4 regions of the Agrobacterium sp. 22-209-1 genome follow, and region 3 is predicted to be linked to each of the others. Evidence: riboswitches for the same ligand, from Rfam matches in the RefSeq annotation. Region 3 holds a riboswitch; each other region holds the start of a gene.
The links. Region 3 has a riboswitch for cobalamin ahead of bluB (5,6-dimethylbenzimidazole synthase). Riboswitches for the same ligand answer to the same signal wherever they lie in the genome.
Positions count from the first base shown of each region.

Region 1: linked by a shared signal. The riboswitch ahead of ACQZ48_RS01805 (ABC transporter substrate-binding protein) and the one ahead of bluB (5,6-dimethylbenzimidazole synthase) in region 3 are both predicted to bind cobalamin.
Region 2: linked by a shared signal. The riboswitch ahead of ACQZ48_RS13435 (DUF1636 family protein) and the one ahead of bluB (5,6-dimethylbenzimidazole synthase) in region 3 are both predicted to bind cobalamin.
Region 4: linked by a shared signal. The riboswitch ahead of nrdH (glutaredoxin-like protein NrdH) and the one ahead of bluB (5,6-dimethylbenzimidazole synthase) in region 3 are both predicted to bind cobalamin.

Region 1 covers NZ_JBNWCH010000001.1:404,438-408,645, forward strand. The annotation lists gene ACQZ48_RS01795 (ABC transporter ATP-binding protein) at 1-602, opposite strand, end outside; gene ACQZ48_RS01800 (FecCD family ABC transporter permease) at 599-1,552, opposite strand; gene ACQZ48_RS01805 (ABC transporter substrate-binding protein) at 1,624-2,655, opposite strand; cobalamin riboswitch at 2,814-3,048, opposite strand; gene ACQZ48_RS01810 (GNAT family N-acetyltransferase) at 3,088-3,966, opposite strand; gene argE (acetylornithine deacetylase) at 4,170-4,208, shown strand, end outside.
Region 2 covers NZ_JBNWCH010000005.1:86,137-90,344, forward strand. The annotation lists gene ACQZ48_RS13425 (cobyric acid synthase) at 1-1,242, opposite strand, end outside; gene cobO (cob(I)yrinic acid a,c-diamide adenosyltransferase) at 1,244-1,861, opposite strand; cobalamin riboswitch at 1,995-2,209, shown strand; gene ACQZ48_RS13435 (DUF1636 family protein) at 2,330-2,755, shown strand; gene cobW (cobalamin biosynthesis protein CobW) at 2,752-3,789, shown strand; gene cobN (cobaltochelatase subunit CobN) at 3,792-4,208, shown strand, end outside.
Region 3 covers NZ_JBNWCH010000009.1:158,122-162,329, reverse strand. The annotation lists gene ACQZ48_RS18930 (DUF2865 domain-containing protein) at 2-1,105, shown strand; gene bluB (5,6-dimethylbenzimidazole synthase) at 1,303-2,019, opposite strand; cobalamin riboswitch at 2,116-2,298, opposite strand; gene ACQZ48_RS18920 (TolB family protein) at 2,369-3,199, opposite strand; gene ACQZ48_RS18915 (glyoxalase superfamily protein) at 3,392-3,769, shown strand; gene ACQZ48_RS18910 (NAD+ synthase) at 4,014-4,208, opposite strand, start outside.
Region 4 covers NZ_JBNWCH010000007.1:233,472-237,679, forward strand. The annotation lists gene nrdE (class 1b ribonucleoside-diphosphate reductase subunit alpha) at 1-1,795, opposite strand, end outside; gene nrdI (class Ib ribonucleoside-diphosphate reductase assembly flavoprotein NrdI) at 1,783-2,181, opposite strand; gene nrdH (glutaredoxin-like protein NrdH) at 2,194-2,415, opposite strand; cobalamin riboswitch at 2,672-2,895, opposite strand; gene ACQZ48_RS17225 (nucleoside triphosphate hydrolase) at 3,029-3,658, opposite strand; gene ACQZ48_RS17230 (ATP-binding cassette domain-containing protein) at 3,655-4,208, opposite strand, start outside.

The DNA of each region.
Region 1 (4,208 bases), on a different contig from region 3:
AACATGGCGGCGTGATTGAGGTCGTGCAGCGCCGCTACAACGGTCAGGCCTTGTCGGCGCACCAGATCGAGCAGGCCGATCTGGTGACCTATGTCGAGATGGTTGGTCGGCTCGTCCAGAAGCAGGACATGCGGCTCCTGCGTCAACGCGCGGGCGATATGCAGGCGCTGCCGTTCGCCGCCGGAAAGATGGTGCCAGCTGCGCTCCGCCTTATCAGCCATATCCACATTGGCGAGTGCTGCGTCAACGATGGCGTCATCCTGCTGCGACCAGGCGGAAAGCGGCCCGAGGTAGGGCGTGCGTCCAAGCTCCACGGCCTGTCGTGCGGTGATGCGTTCGGTGGTTTCAGCCTGCTGCTCAACGAAGGCGAGCCGGCGGGCAAGGTCTCGCCGTCCCAGCGAGGCAAGCGGTTCATCTCCGAGCGTAACGTGACCCCGGCGCGGCTTGCGAATGCCTGCCAGCATGGAGAGCAGCGTGCTTTTGCCGGAACCGTTCGGTCCGATGACACCGAGAAACTCACCGGAACCGACATCGAGTGAAACGCCGCGCAAGATGTCTATATTGCCGGCGTGGAAATGCAGGTCGTGGGCGGACAGTTTCATGAACGCCCCCTCTTCTGCCCGAGGATGAAGGCAAAGGCGGGCGCGCCGACGAGCGCGGTGATGACGCCGATGGGCAGCACCTGGCCCGGAATGACGATGCGAGAGAGAATATCCGCGACGATCATGAAAACCGCGCCGGTCAGCGCCGTCACCGGCAGCAAGATACCATGGCGAACGCCGACGAAGATGCGCGCAGCATGCGGAATGACGAGGCCCACGAAGCCGATGGAGCCGACCAGCGACACCATCGCAGCCGTCATGATCGCCGAAACCGAGATCAGCACGGTATAGACCCAGCGCACCGGAATACCGAGCGAGGCTGCGGCCTGACCGCCGAATGCGAAGGCATCGAGCGCCCGCGCGTACCAGAGACAAACGATAAGGCCCGCAAGGCTGACCGGTAGCGCCAGCCAGACATCCGGCCAGCGCACGCCGGAAAGATTGCCGAGCAGCCAGAACATGATACCGCGCGCCTGTTCAGCATTGGCGGATTTGGTGACGATGAAGGAGGTCATGGCGTTGAACAGTTGCGAACCGGCAACGCCCGCCAGAATGATGGCGCTGTTGCCATGCCCCGCCTGCACGGCCAGAAGGCTGACCAGCGAAAAAGCGACAAAAGCGCCGATGAGCGCGCCCGCCGGCATCGTCAGAAAGCCCGCGCCGAAGCCCAGAAGTGCCACGGCGACGGCACCGGTGGAGGCACCGGCAGAAATTCCGAGAATGTAGGGATCGGCAAGCGGATTGCGTAAAAGAGATTGCAGCACTGCTCCGGCGAGCGCCAGCGACGCCCCGCAGCAGGCGGCAACAACGGCGCGGCTGAGGCGGTAACTCCAGACGATGCCTTCATCCAGCGGTTCAAGCGGATAACCCGCGTGGAAAACGCGGTTGGCAATCGTCTTTGCTACAACATCCAAAGGGATGGCAGTCTCGCCGATGGCCGCCCCGGCCATCAGCGCGACGAGCAGCAGGGCGAGCGCGGCAAATGCCAGCCCCGCCCTACCAAGATGGGTGGTGAGACGGTTCACTTGGCGAGGCCAGCGGCCGAAATCGCCTCGGCCAGCGTTTCAATACCTTCGATGGTTCGAATGGTCGGGTTCATCGCCTGCGCATCCATCTCGAACACATGACCTTCCTTGACGGCGGGCATGATGCTGGCCACGGGATCGGTGGCGAGGAACTTCAGCTTGACGGCAATATCATCGGCGGGGAAACGGCGGCGGTCCATCTTGCCGGCGACGATGATGGACGGATTGGCCTTGGCGATGGTTTCCCAGCCGACGGTCGGCCATTCTTCATCGCTTTCGATGACGTTCTTTAACCCCAGCGCGGACATGATGTAGCCGGGAGCACCATTGCGACCTGCGACATAGGGATCGATATCCAGCTCGGCGCTCGAGAACCAGAAGACGGCGGAAAGCTTGCCATTGGCTGAGGCGATCTTGGCACGGGCGGCTTCTTCACGCTTCTTCAGGTCGGCAACGACCTCTTCACCGCGGTCCTGCACGTCGAAGATTTTGGCGAGGTCGCGGACTTCCTGATAGATCAACTCCATGGTGAAGCCGGTGTTGCGTACACCATCACCACCGCCGGAATTGTCCTTGCCGACGCAATCGGCAGGCGAGGTATAGACGGGAATACCGAGTTCGGCGAATTGCGCCGGCGTTCCGACAACACCCTCGGGACCGATCTGCCACTGGAACTGCGTCGTGACAAGGTCCGGCTTCTTGCCGACGACCGCCTCGAAGCTCGGATCATTATCGGCCAGTCGCTCGACCTTGGCATTGGCCTCCTCGTAGCCCTTCAGAACCGGACCGATCCACAGCGCCGTGCCGACGACCTTGTCCGCAACGCCAAGCAGGTAAAGAACCTCTGTCGTGCTCTGGCCAACGGAAACGGTGCGGGTGGGCGCCTGCTTGAAGGTGATCTCCTGACCGCAGCTGTTGATTGTCAGGGGATAGGTGGTTTCGGCGGCATTGGCGCCGACCACAGGCAAAACCGAAAGCACGGTTGCCAGAAAGCCGGCGTGAACCGGCAGGCGTCTAGAATGAAACATGTGTTCTCCAGTCGAAAGTAAAACTTATTCCAGAGCAGCAGGCGTCAGAACGCGCAGCAACAGCGGGACGTCTTGTACGGAGAACGGTAATAGGACGCAAACGAAATGTTATGAAATAACATTACAAAATCCTCCTCCGGGCTTCCCCGCCCGTAACGATGGTTCATATTTTGACGGCAGGTCTCCTGGCTCACGGATTTGCGTCTCTCATCTGCCTTCCCGTATTCCGAAAAATACAGTGGCATGACGCCTTGAAGCGTCACGGGGATGAACGACAATCCGCTTACAGTTGCGGGGGCAGCCACGGCATTGGGCGAAAAAGATCGCCCGCACCATGTTCCCTATTAATCCCTTCGCCTTTCGGCTGCAGGAACCGTCGCTTTCTCACATAAGGGGCAAGAAGCGGGGCGTCAATTGCGATAGTGCCGCACCTCAGCACAAAGACGGGCCTGCCAGGGCGAAAATCATTGCGGAACCGCAGCCTGCCGGTTGCGGCGCGCCTTTCGACATGGTGGTGAGCGTTTCGATCACCACCAGCCCGGATTGCGCCAGGAAGTCGGTCAGAAGACCGCTGTCACGAACGGCATCAAGACGGACAAGCTGACCGTCCAAATCGGAAAAATGCCGCCTGACCAGCGCGATGGCCGCCGTCTCGTCGCCCGCAACGACCGGGCCGACAATATGGCCCCGCCCCGCTGCGCGTCGCAATGCAAATGCCTCAAGACGATCCGCCTCAAACAGGCCATAACCTTCGTCTTCCCGCAGGAGACGCTGCAGGACGCGCCGGCGCGAGACACCGAAAGCCGTCTCATCCAGATCCGCAACAGCGGACAAATGGTCCTCCGAAAGTGGCTTGATCCTCTGTTTTCTTCCGAGCGCCGGCATCTCGGGAAGGCAACGCGCCTTGCCCCGAAGGAGATGTACTTTTTCCGTCTCTCCGGCAAAACCCAGCCCGGCAAACAACCGCCTCGACTCGTCCGTGGCGTTGAGCCTCAGGGATATGGCAGGGAATTTCGCCAGAAGCCGCCGCACCAGCCATGGTGCCACGCCCTGCCCCTGAAGGCGCGGCGAAACGATGACCATGCCGAGCGTCGCAAAACCCTCATCATAGCGAAACAGCATCGCAGTTGCGACAGCGCGGTCGATTTCGTCAAGCGCGGCAAGACCGACGCCACATTGACGCAGGAAACACCATTCATTCGCGTGATATCGCCACCCGACAGCCATGGAGAGGGCGTGCAGATGATCGGCCTCCACATCGGCGATATCCACGGTTCGCAACTCGAAACTATCGACCTTGAGCAGCTCCATGACAAACGGCTCTCATTTCCTCCGGCGCGGAACCTTGATCCCGGCAACCCAGCCCACGACATCCGAAGATAGCCAGCCTTGCCGGCAGGAATTTTCCGAAAGCGCTGGAAGGACACAACAATCTACTGAAATCACCCCTATTTCAGCAGATAAACGCCGCAGGCCGCTCTAAGCTTTTCAACGTTGAAGCGACGGAGACAGCCATGAACGCAATCGACATTCTGGAGCGTCTTGTCGGCTTC
Region 2 (4,208 bases), on a different contig from region 3:
ATGCCCGTCGATCGTCGAAAACGCCAGATTGCCCGCTGCTCCCGTGGTTTCCCCGACATGCATTTCGTAGCCGGATAAACCAATACCATCAAAGCTCACGCCTGTAACGGAAACCAGCCTTTTGTCGCCCGTCAAAACCGTGTCGACATCAAGCAGACCGAGCCCATCGACAGTTGCCGGCGATCCCTCGATGCCGTCAGGATCGGCAACGGTTTTTCCGAGCATCTGGTATCCGCCGCAAAGGCCGAGAACGTAGCCGCCGCGCCGCACATGCGCCTTTATATCGATGTCTAGGCCCGCATCTTTCAGCACGGCAAGATCGGCGATGGTGGCTTTCGATCCGCAAAGCAGCACCAGCCGGCAATCGGCCGGAATGGTTTCGCCCGGCCGCACGCGGATCAGTTCGACATCCGGTTCCATATCCAGCGGATCGAGATCGTCGAAATTGGAAATATGCGGCAGGATCGGCACAGCGATGCGGATCTTTGCGCCAGGCTTCTGTTGGGCCGGGCCGGAGAGCCCCAGCGCATCTTCCGCCGGCAGTTTGGCGGCATCTGAGAAATGTGGCAGAAGCCCGATAGAGGCCCAGCCGGTCTGTTCCGCAATTATCCGCATGCCGTCTGAAAACAGGGCCGGATCACCGCGAAAGCGATTGACGATGAAACCTTCGATCATCGCCGCGTCTTCAGCTTCGAGCACGGCTTTCGTGCCGACGAGGCTGGCGATGACGCCGCCCCGGTCGATATCGCCGATCAGGATCACAGGCGCGTCCGCAGCTCTGGCAAAACCCATATTGGCGATGTCATTGGTACGCAGGTTGATTTCGGAGGCGCTGCCCGCGCCTTCCACCAGCACCAGATCGGCCCGTTGTTTCAGGCGGTTGAAGCTCTCGAGCACGCGCGGCATCAGCCCGGCCTTCATGTGCTGATAATCGGCCGCCCTGGCATTGCCGGCGATCTTGCCCTGCACCACCACCTGTGCGCCGGTCTCGCTCTGCGGCTTCAGGAGCACCGGGTTCATGTGCACGGAAAGCGGCACGCCCGCCGCCCGTGCCTGCAGCGCCTGTGCGCGGCCGATCTCGCCGCCATCGGCGGTCACGGCCGCATTGTTTGACATGTTCTGCGGCTTGAACGGCATGACGGACAGGCCGCGCCGGGTGAAGGCACGGGCAAGGCCGGCCACCATCAGCGATTTACCGACATCCGAGCCGGTTCCCTGAAACATCAGCACGCGCGCAGTCATATCAGAATTCTATCCCTGCCTGCGCCTTTACGCCCGCCTTGAAGTGATGTTTCACGAGGGTCATTTCCGTCACCATATCGGCCGCGTCGATGAGCGGTTGCTTGGCGTTGCGGCCGGTAACGATGACGTGCAGATCGGGCCTTCGGCTGGACAGCGTTTCGACCACCTCCTCCAGTGGCAGGTAATCGTAACGGAGCGCGATGTTCAGCTCATCGAGGATCAGCAGGCCGACGGTCTCGTCGGCCATCAGGACCTTGGCTTCTTCCCAGGCCTTTGCCGCCGCCGCGACGTCGCGCTTCAAATCCTGCGTGTCCCACGTGAACCCTTCGCCCATGGTGCGCCACACCACCCTGTCGCCGAACAGATTCAGCGCCTGCTGTTCTCCCGTTGACCATGCACCCTTGATGAATTGCACCACGCCGACCCGCCGCCCAGTGCCGAGCATGCGCAGGGCAAGGCCGAAAGCGGCGGTGGATTTGCCCTTGCCCGGGCCGGTATTGATCATCAGCAGACCTTTTTCGATGGTCTTTTCCGCAACCTCGGCGTCCTGCACCGTTTTGCGGTTGACCATTTTCTGCCGGTGACGTTCGGCTTCGCTGTCGCTGATGTCGCGTGTCATCGCGTTTTCCTTTTCATCCAGCGGCGTGGGACCCGGTGCCCCGCCATTCGGAGCGGCGACTATACCCAATTTGCCGCACCCGGCAATGTGCGGGCCACAGGGTCGCGGCATTGACCCCCACGCCCGTTCAGCCTAAGGGTAACGGACTGACGGTCTTTTCCCGGCAACGGGAAAAGCTAAGAGGGAACACGGTTCCAACCCGATTACCGGGTCATTCCGTGGCTGCCCCCGCAACTGTAAGCGGTAAGCCCGCACCGTAAAGCCACTGGACGCCTTAACGGGTTCGGGAAGGCGGTGTCAGGATGTAAAGCCGCGAGCCAGGAGACCTGCCGTTTCAGGAAAAACGTCTGCCGGGCGGGGTGCTCCGGTCAGTCGGTTAGATCGAACACCCGGCTTGCGTCTGTCCGCATGCCGTATTCGGCATCCGCACCCCCGAGATTTTTTGTAAGGCGCGGGAAACGATACGGTTTGGATATTTCAGCGACATCTTCATGTGCAGGCGGAAACACGCAGAACGAAACAGCGTCCGGCGTGACCGTCTTCGTTTGCAGAAGCTGCCGCGATGAAACCGATCCCAATGCCGAACCGCGCCCCGGTTCACGTCTCGCCGATGCCGTCATCGCAAAGGCGCAGGAAACCGGTGTCACCGTTCGTTCCGTCAACTGCCTCGCCAATTGCAAGCGCGGGCTTAGCGCCGTGCTGCGCAGCGCCAATGGCTGGTCCTATGTCTTCGGCGGGCTGACGACCGGTGATGCGGAAGATTTGCTGACCGGTGCGCAGCTGCTGGCGGCCGCCCCCGACGGCCTGATGCCCTGGCGCGGCCGCCCCGAACCCTTAAAGCGCGGCATGGTGGCGCGCATTCCCCCATTCGATTTTACCGAGGAGAGATCATGAGCACCCTTCTGGACCGCGTTCCCTGCACCATCGTCACCGGCTTTCTGGGGGCTGGCAAAACCACGCTGCTGCGCGGCCTTCTCGAAAAGCTGGACGGCAAGCGGCTGGCGATCATCGTCAACGAGTTCGGCGATATCGGCATCGATGGCGAGATTCTCAAAGGTTGCGGTATTGAAAGCTGCCCGGAAGAAAACATCGTCGAACTGGCCAATGGCTGCATCTGCTGCACGGTGGCGGATGATTTCCAGCCCGCCATCGAACAGATTCTGAGCCGTCAGCCGAAGGTGGAGCATATCCTCATCGAGACCTCGGGCCTTGCCCTGCCGAAGCCCTTGGTGCAGGCTTTCCAATGGCCGGCGATCAAGAGCCGTGTGACGGTGGACGCCGTCGTAGCCGTAGTGGATGGCGCCGCCCTTGCCGAGGGTCAGGTGGCGCACGACATGGAAGCGCTCGCCACCCAACGGGCAAATGACGAGGCGCTCGATCACGATGACCCGGTCGAAGAGGTTTTCGAGGATCAGGTCGCCTGTGCCGATCTTATCGTGCTGACCAAGGCCGATCTGCTGGATGACGCCGGTCTGGACAAGGCCAAGGCGCATGTTCTCGAACATCTGCCGAAGGCGGCAAAGATCGTTGTGGCCTCCAATGGCGCCATCGACCCCGCCGTGCTGATCGGTCTTGGCCTTGCGGTGGAAGAGGATATCGAAAACCGCCGCACCCACCATGATGGCGAACTCGACCACGAGCATGACGATTTCGACAGCTTCGTCATCGATCTGCCGACTGTTACCGATCCGGAAGCGCTGGCGGCCCGTATCGCCAAGACGGCCGCTGCCGAAAATGTCCTGCGCATCAAGGGCTTCATCGAAATTGCCGCAAAGCCGATGCGCCTGCAGGTGCAGGCTGTCGGCAGCCGAGTCAACCATTATTACGACCGGCCCTGGGCTGCGGGTGAGGAACGCCGCAGCCGCCTCGTCGTCATCGGCGAAAAGGGCATCAACCGCGAAAAGATCGAACAGATGCTGGCCGCCTGACGATGCACATCCTCGCTACCACATCCTCGTCTCTGGACGATCTGATCGAGCCGGTTGATCTCAACCAGCCCCGGTCTGATGTGGTGATACTGTCTTTTTCGGCAAGCGATCTTGCCGGGCTGGAACAGGCCTGGCGGCGAACAGGGGGGGCGCTCCCCTCCCTGTCAGCCGCCAACCTCTCCGAGCTTCGGCATCCCATGTCGGTCGATCTCTGGGTCGAAAAGACGGCGGAACATGCCAAGGTTATTCTTATCCGGATTCTCGGCGGCGCGGAACGCTGGCGTTACGGCGTCGATCAGCTTTCCATTCTTGCGCACGGGCGTGGCATCAAGCTTCTGCTTTTGCCGGGTGAGTGCAGCGAAAGGGACGAGAAACTGGAAGCGGCCTCGACCGTCGATCGGCGGATTTTGGCCTCGGTC
Region 3 (4,208 bases):
ATTGACCCGCCGCAGCCGCATCATCGGCCTCCTGCTTCCCCTTGTTCTCATGGCTCCTGCCGCCGCTTCTGCGGATCAGGTCTGCGATACGCTTTATGGGCAGTTGCGCGAGCCGCCGCGCGTCATCGGCAATACGGCCGAGGTGCGGCGTTACGCCAATGCGCTTGCCCGCCAGAACATCGTCATCCGCAAGATCAGGAACGACCTGCGCAGCTATGGCTGCTCATCCGGCAGCGTCATTGTCTATGGCAATCCCAATGCCGGTCTCTGCGCCGAGATTGGCGATGCGCTGGCGGAAGCTGAAGCCGAGCGTGATGCGATCATCCGCGACCGCGACGACGCCATGGCGGCCGCGCGTGACAACGACGGCGACATCAGGCGTCAGCGCATCCTCGCCGCCCTCGATGCCAATGGCTGCAACACCGTACCGCAAACGGAAACGCAATTGCCGCCGCCTCGGGATGTGACGCGTTATCCCGACGCCTTCCGACACAATGGCGACGAGCCGGGACAAGCGGGGCTTTCGCCCTATCCCAACGCCGCCGCCGAGGGCGGACTTCGCACGCTCTGCGTGCGCACCTGCGACGGCTCGTTTTTCCCCATCGCCTCCAACGCCTCACCGCTCGATTTCCGCACCCAGGCGGAGCAGTGCGAGAAAATGTGTCCGGGGACGGAGACCGAACTCTATTTCCACTCCATGACGGATCAGGAAACATCAGACATGGTTTCCGCTGAAACCGGCAAACCCTACAAGGATTTGCCCACGGCCTTCGCCTACCGCAATTCGTCAGTGAAAGCACCCGGCTGCGCCTGCAATATGGCCGCCTATCACGAGGAGATGCAAAAACAGGAGGAGGCCGCCCGGCCGCAAGCCGAAAAGCCCTATTCCGGCATCACCACCATCCCATCATCCCAAAGTGACAAGTCGCAGACCCCCACCGAACAGCAACAGGCCGCAAAACCGCCTGAGCAGCCCGTTCCCGAACGCGACTACGATCCGAACGACACCAGGGTGCGCGTCATCGGCCCCAAATTCCTGCCGGACCAGACAGGCCGGATCGATCTGAAGAACCCGGCGCTGAAGGGCATTCAGCCGCAGCAGTGAAATCTCTTGCGCGCGCGTAATGGGGCGAGCGCGCGACCCTTGTTTCTTCTCCCCGCCGGGGAGAAGTCCGCGGCAGCGGGATGAGGGGGCGACGTCGGCGATATTCGGAGAGCTGGCCCCCTCATCCGACCCTTCGGGCCACCTTCTCCCCATCCGGGGAGAAGAAACGATAGGCGACGCTATGCGCATCTCATCCCTTACCGCCCACCCCAGCGATTGCGAAACACCAGCTCCTCCAGCGGCACGCGCTGCCGCCAGCCCTTCACCGCCAGTTCCGGCTCGGTATAGAGCGTGTCGACCCGGCCGAGACACAGCCATGCGACGATTTCGATATGCTCGGGTATATCGAGAATGGCGCGAATATCGCTGTCATGGAAAATGCTGACCCAGCCGACACCGATGCCTTCGGCACGGGCGGCAAGCCAGAGGTTCTGGATGGCACAGACGGTGGAATAAACGTCCGTGCGCAGATTGTGGGTGCGGCCCAGCACCACCTTGCCGCCGCGTGTCGGATCGCAGGTGACACAGATGCTGAGCGGGGCCTTGCGGATGCCTTCAAGCTTCAGGCTGCGATAAAGCGCCTGCTTTTCGCCCGTAAACATCGCCGCCGCCTCCTCATTGGCGCGGCTGAAGGCCACAAAGGCCGCCTGGCGCACGGCGCCATCGGTGACGAGGGTGAAATTCCATGGCTGCATGAAACCGACCGAAGGTGCGGAATGCGCCGCCTTCAAAAGGCGCTCGACGAGATCATCCGGCAGCGGGTCCGGCAGGAACTGGTCGCGCACATCACGGCGCGTCTCGATGGCGCGGTAGATCGCCTCGCGCTCCTCCCGGGAAAACGGGCGGGCGGGCGAAAGCGCGTGATCGAATGGATTGACGTCGGGCGACGTTGTGACAGGCGGTTCGGTCGGCATCGTTTATCCCCAACAATGCGGGCGCGCCGATGCAGAAACCATACCGGTTCCGCCGCGACGACGCGCTTTTTCAGCAACCTGCCGCCGTCCGCGCGGTTCGGTCTATCGTGTCAGGCCGGTCTTCTGACTAGGCTTCATCCGCCCCTTTCGCCTTCCCGAATAACTTCAGTGGCATGAGAAAAAGGGCATCCGCCTCACAGCGTTGGGCACGTTCCGGTCTTTCACCGGATTCCCGATTCTCCCGCCGCAAGGGCGGGCACCTGACGGGAGAAGCTATGGGCAAAAAAGCTTGCGAATGCAAGTATCCTGCGGGTGGTGCGGCAATGTGGCCTGCTGCACCTTACCGTCATCATGCCACCGGGAAATACCTGACATACGCAAACTCATCGCCATCAGGTGACCAATTGGGCGAGTTCATCGTGCCCTGCCCGCCGAACAGGTCGAACAGCGTTTCGACATTGCCGCCATCCATATCCATCAGCCGCACCCGCACATCCAGATCGCGCGGATGGTCGAAGACATCGGCATCATAGGAAATGAACACCACCTTGTCGCCCTTCGGAGACGGATGCGGGAACCAGTCGCCATAAGCGCTGTCGGTGATGCGCTCGACGGCGGAGCCGTCCACACGCACCCGCCAGATCTGCATGAGCCCGGTACGGCTGGAATTGAAATAAATCCATTCGCCGTCGGGCGAATAATCCGGTCCGTCATTGCGGCCCTCACCATGGGTGAGACGTGTTTCGACACCGCTGTCTATGTCCATGGAATAGATATCGAAAACCTGATCGCGAATGCCGCAATAGGCAAAACCTTTCCCATCCGGCGACCAGCCGTGCCAGTAGGAAGGCAGGTTCTTCGTCATCAGCCGCGGCGCGCCGCCCGCCGAAGGCAGCAGATAGATGGCGCTCTTGCCGAATTCCACCTTGTCGGAAATGGCGTAGAGCGAACCGTCGGGCGAAATGCCGTGGTCGTTGTTGCAGAGTGTGGCAAAGCCGGTATCGACCTTTTCCGGCGACACATCACCGGCAAGAGACAGGCGATACAGCAGTCCTTCGCTGTTCAGCAGCAGATAGTGTCCATCCGGCGACCAGTTCGGCGCTTCGAAGAGATCAGGCGTCTGCCACACCACCCGCATCTGGCGGGTGCGGATGTTGAAGATTTCGATGGAGCTGCGCATTCTGCCTCCCGGGCATGTCCATGTTCTCATTCAAAACGCTTGGTGACGCAGACATTCCGTTTGCATCCACCATGGCCTTGATTATGATCCTAGGGCGGCAGGCACCGTCCTGCAAATTCAAACCGGAAAAAACGCCAGCGCCCCGGCACCGTCCGTGGCCCTCCCCGTTTCTCCCAGATCCGAGGTTCCGCGATGAATTCCATCGCCGATCACAGCATCCGCTTCGGCCGGATCGCCGCAATGCTCCCTGTCAAAAACATCGAAAAGGCCCATGATTTTTACGTTGGCGTGCTCGGTTTCGAAAAGACCTTCGAAAACGGCAACCCTGTCGGCTTCATGATCCTCAAACAGGGCAATGCCGAGCTGCACCTGACATTGCAGCCCACCCACAAAGCGGCACCCTTCAATGTGGCGCATATGATGGTGAGCGATGTGGACGCGCTGCATGCGCTCTGCAAGAGCCAGGGCTTGCGCATTATCAAGGGCCTGCAGGACAAGGATTATGGGCTCCGGGCCTTTGTCTTTGAAGACCCTGACGGCAACCGCATCGATGTGGGGCAGGTTATTTGAAGTGATCGGGCGGCGCGGGGTTTTCCTCGCGCCGTCTGTTCAAATACGTAGGCTTATTCTGGACCGAGCGCATGCCACTTGTTTCTTCTCCCCGCCGGGGAGAAGTCCGCGGCAGCGGGATGAGGGGGCGAGCGTCAATATATACGGAGGGGTTGCCCCCTCATCCGACCCTTAGGGCCACCTTCTCCCCCGCGGGGAGAAGAAACAGGTGGCACCGCCGAACCTACCCGCATCGCCCCTTCGACTACCGATCCCGAAACCGGTTGGTAATCGGATAACGCCGGTCACGCCCAAAATTCTTCTTGGTAATCTTCACACCCGGAGCGGATTGCCGGCGCTTGTACTCGGCGAGGTAAAGCAGATGCTCCACCCGGTGCACGGTCGCAATATCATGCCCGCGCGCCAGGATTTCCTCGACCGACATTTCCTTCTCCACAAG
Region 4 (4,208 bases), on a different contig from region 3:
CCTGCAGGTTCTGGTTATAGAGGCCTGATGCCATAACCTCCTGCTTCAGTGCCTTCCAGTCGTCCTGTGTCGGAATGGCAATGCCGGCCTTTTCGAAGAGCTCACGGACCTTTTCCGTCGCGGGCAGCCATTCCCTGTCGGTATATTTGTCGAAATAGTCGCCCGAGGCATATTTGGAGTTCTCAAAGCCCTTGAAGCTCTGGCCCCTTTCCACGGCAAGGCGGTTACTGGCGCGGATGGCGTGATAGGTCACGGTGTAAAAATAGATATTGGTGAAATCGACGCCTTCTTCGGAACCATAGAAAATGCGCTCGCGCGCCAGATAACCGTGCAGGTTCATCTGGCCGAGGCCGATAGCGTGGCTCGCATCATTGCCCTTTTCCACCGAGGGAACGGAGGAAATGTGGCTCATATCCGATACCGCCGTCAGCGCCCGGATGGAGGTCTCGATGGTCTTGCCGAAATCGGCCGAATCCATTGCCGCAGCAATGTTGAGCGAGCCGAGATTGCAGGAAATATCCTTGCCCATTTGGCTATAGGAGAGATCGGCGTTGAACTCGCTCGCTTCGCTGACCTGCAGGATTTCCGAGCAGAGATTGCTCATGCTGATACGGCCGGCAATCGGATTGGCGCGGTTCACCGTATCTTCGAACATGATGTAGGGGTAACCGCTCTCGAACTGGATTTCGGCGATCACCTGGAAGAATTCGCGCGCCTTGATCTTCCTCTTACGGATGCGGCTGTCGGCTACCATTTCATGGTATTTTTCGGTGACCGAGATTTCGGTGAAAGGCACGCCATAGATCCGCTCCACATCATAGGGCGAAAACAGATACATATCCTCATTATTGCGGGCGAGTTCGAAGGTGATATCGGGGATCACCACGCCGAGCGACAGCGTCTTGATGCGGATTTTCTCGTCGGCATTTTCACGCTTGGTATCGAGGAAGCGCATGATATCCGGGTGGTGGGCGTGCAGATAGACCGCGCCGGCACCCTGGCGCGCGCCAAGCTGGTTGGCATAGGAAAAGCTGTCTTCCAGCAGCTTCATCACGGGAATGACGCCGGATGACTGGTTTTCGATCTGCTTGATCGGCGCGCCGGCCTCGCGAATATTGGTCAAGGACAGGGCCACGCCGCCGCCGCGCTTGGAAAGCTGCAACGCCGAATTGATGGAGCGGCCGATGCTTTCCATATTGTCTTCCACACGCAGCAGAAAACACGAGACCAGCTCGCCGCGGCTCTTCTTGCCGGCGTTGAGGAATGTTGGGGTTGCCGGCTGGAAGCGGCCGGAAATGATCTCATCGACCAGATTGCGGGCAAGCTGCTCATCACCGCGCGCAAGGGCCAGCGCCACCATGCAGACGCGATCCTCGTAACGCTCGAGGTAACGTTTTCCGTCGAAAGTCTTCAGCGTGTAGGAGGTATAATATTTGAACGCCCCAAGAAATGTCGGAAAGCGGAATTTCCGGGCATAGGCTTCGTCATAGAGGTCGCGAACGAAATTGAAGGAGTACTGGTCCAGTACCTCCTGCTCGTAATATCCTTCCGCCACCAGATAATCGAGCTTTTCCCTGAGATTATGGAAAAACACAGTGTTCTGGTTGACGTGCTGGAGAAAATATTGCCGGGCAGCCAGGCGATCCTTGTCGAGCTGGATTTTCCCGTTCTCGTCATAAAGGTTCAACATCGCGTTCAGCGCGTGGTAGTCCAGAGCCGCATCAACCGGTTTCTGGCTTGCGGCTACGGGCTGTTTGGCATCCTTGCGCAGCGCGCTTGAGGTCAGCGTGTCCAAAATCGTTCCAATCCATGTTTGACGTTGGCGACATCTTCTTCCGTGCCGAGAAGCTCGAAACGATAGAGAAACGGCACAGCGCATTTACGCGAGACGATATCTCCGGCGGATGCGAAAGCTGCGCCAAAATTCGTGTTGCCCGCCGCTATGACGCCGCGAATGAGATTTCGGTTGGAGGGCTCGTTCAAAAACCGGATGACCGGTTTCGGCACGGCCCCTTTTGTACCCCCACCCCCATAGGTGGGGGTGACGAGCACATAGGGCTCGGACACGTGGGGAACATCTTCCTCAACGCCAAGCGGCAGGCGAAACAATCGCCGTCCCAGTTTCAGAAGGAAACGATGGGTGTTTTCAGAACGGCTGGAATAATAGACGATCAGGCCCATCGCCCTGCCGCCTCAGCTGATCGCGCCGATCATATCCGGCCGGAAACCCGCCCAATGGCGTTCGCCGGCAACGACCACCGGAACCTGCATGTAACCGAGGCCACGAACATGATCGAGCGCGTCAGCATCTTCGGAAATATCGATGATCTCATAGGGAACGCCGATGCGGTCGAGGGCGCGGTAAGTGGCAGTGCATTGGACGCAGGCCGGCTTGCTGTAAACGGTGACGGTCATAATTTCCTCTCTCGAAGCCGGTTTCGGACACGGCTCAACATTGCCGATTGCAATCACAATCGGGCGGCGATGGATCTTTCATTAGGGTGGGCATGCGCAGCTTTTAGCCGCGTAAAATCACTGTCTACGCCGACGAGCGCAGCAACTCAAACAAATGCACTGGCATGACTTCACCCCGAAGCTTGTTCTGGAGGGGGCAGAAAAGGGCGCACGCAAATCATTTGCGTCAGACACCTTCCTCCGGACACCCCGCCCGTGGACGTTTGCGCTCAAGGCAGGTCTCCTGACTTGCGGGTCACAACATCTATTCCAGCCTTCCCGGTGCGCTAAGCTCCAGTGACCCAAATCGGAACGATGCTCGCCGCTTACAGTTGCGGGGGCAGTTTCGGCCTTGCTTCGCCCTGATGGCGTCACGCACCGAATTCCCGTCTTAGCTCCCAATCCTTGCGAATCGGAAGAACCTCGAACACCACATATAGTATATGAGGAATTTTTTGCGTCAATGAATAGACACAGGAAAGCCCTACCCTGTGGATCAAAAAGATTCAACACGTGGTTAACAACGGCTTAACAGCACATGCGTGCCGCCGCTCAAAGAGAGAAAAGCGTTAATCTATTCCCAGATATCGATGCGAATATCGGCGGGACGGGCGTTTTCGATCACCCTTTTTCCGTTGGGAAGATCGTTTTCGAACAGTTTGGCGTGGATTTGAGTGGCATCGAGGCCATAACCCTGCCATCTGTTGCGCAGTCTCTCTTCAAGCACCGCGACGGATGGACCCACAAAAATAGTGAGATCGAAGCTGCCGGCCAGTGTCGTCCAGGGCGCCTCGTTGAGCAGCAGATAATTGCCTTCGGCAAGGATCAGGCGCGTGTCCGGCGCAATCGCTCGGGCAGAGGCAATGGCGATTTCGCGGGAGCGGTCGAAAACCGGGACAAGAACTTCCTGGCCCCCCTTACGAACGGCGGAGACGATATCAAGGAAACCGCGCACGTCGAATGTTTCGGGCGCGCCCTTTCGCGGCAGCAGCCCCCGTTCTTCAAGAATGCCATTGTCCATATGGAAGCCGTCCATGGGCAGGACGGCGGCCGTTTCGCCTCGTGCGAGCAAAGCATCACAAAGCGCATCTGCCAGCGTGGATTTGCCGGCCCCAGGGGGACCGGCAATGGCGACGATAAAACGGGATTTACCTTCTGCCCGCCGAAGAACATCCTCGGCGATCGTTTCAAGCTTCAGCGTCATGCGGCAAGCGTTTCCTTCGGCGCTTCCTTGGCACCGGTCATGAAGGCGACGGCATCCGACATCGAATAGTCCTTCGGATTGATGACGCACAGGCGCTTGCCTAGCCGGTGGATATGGATGCGATCCGCGACCTCGAAGACATGCGGCATGTTATGCGAGATCAGGACGATCGGCAGGCCGCGGGAGCGCACGTCGAGGATAAGCTCCAGAACACGTCGGCTTTCCTTGACACCAAGTGCCGCCGTCGGTTCGTCGAGGATGACGACCTTGGAGCCAAAGGCTGCCGCACGCGCCACCGCCACACCCTGACGCTGACCGCCGGAAAGGGTTTCCACCGCCTGATTGATGTTCTGGATCGTCATCAGGCCGAGTTCCGACAGTTTCTCGCGGGCGAATTTTTCCATGGCCGGGCGGTCCAGCGCCCGGAACAAACTGCCCTGAATGCCGGATTTACGGATTTCCCGCCCGAGAAACATATTGTCGGCTATGGAAAGCGCCGGCGAAAGCGCGAGGTTCTGATAGACCGTCTCGATGCCGGCCTTTCGCGCCT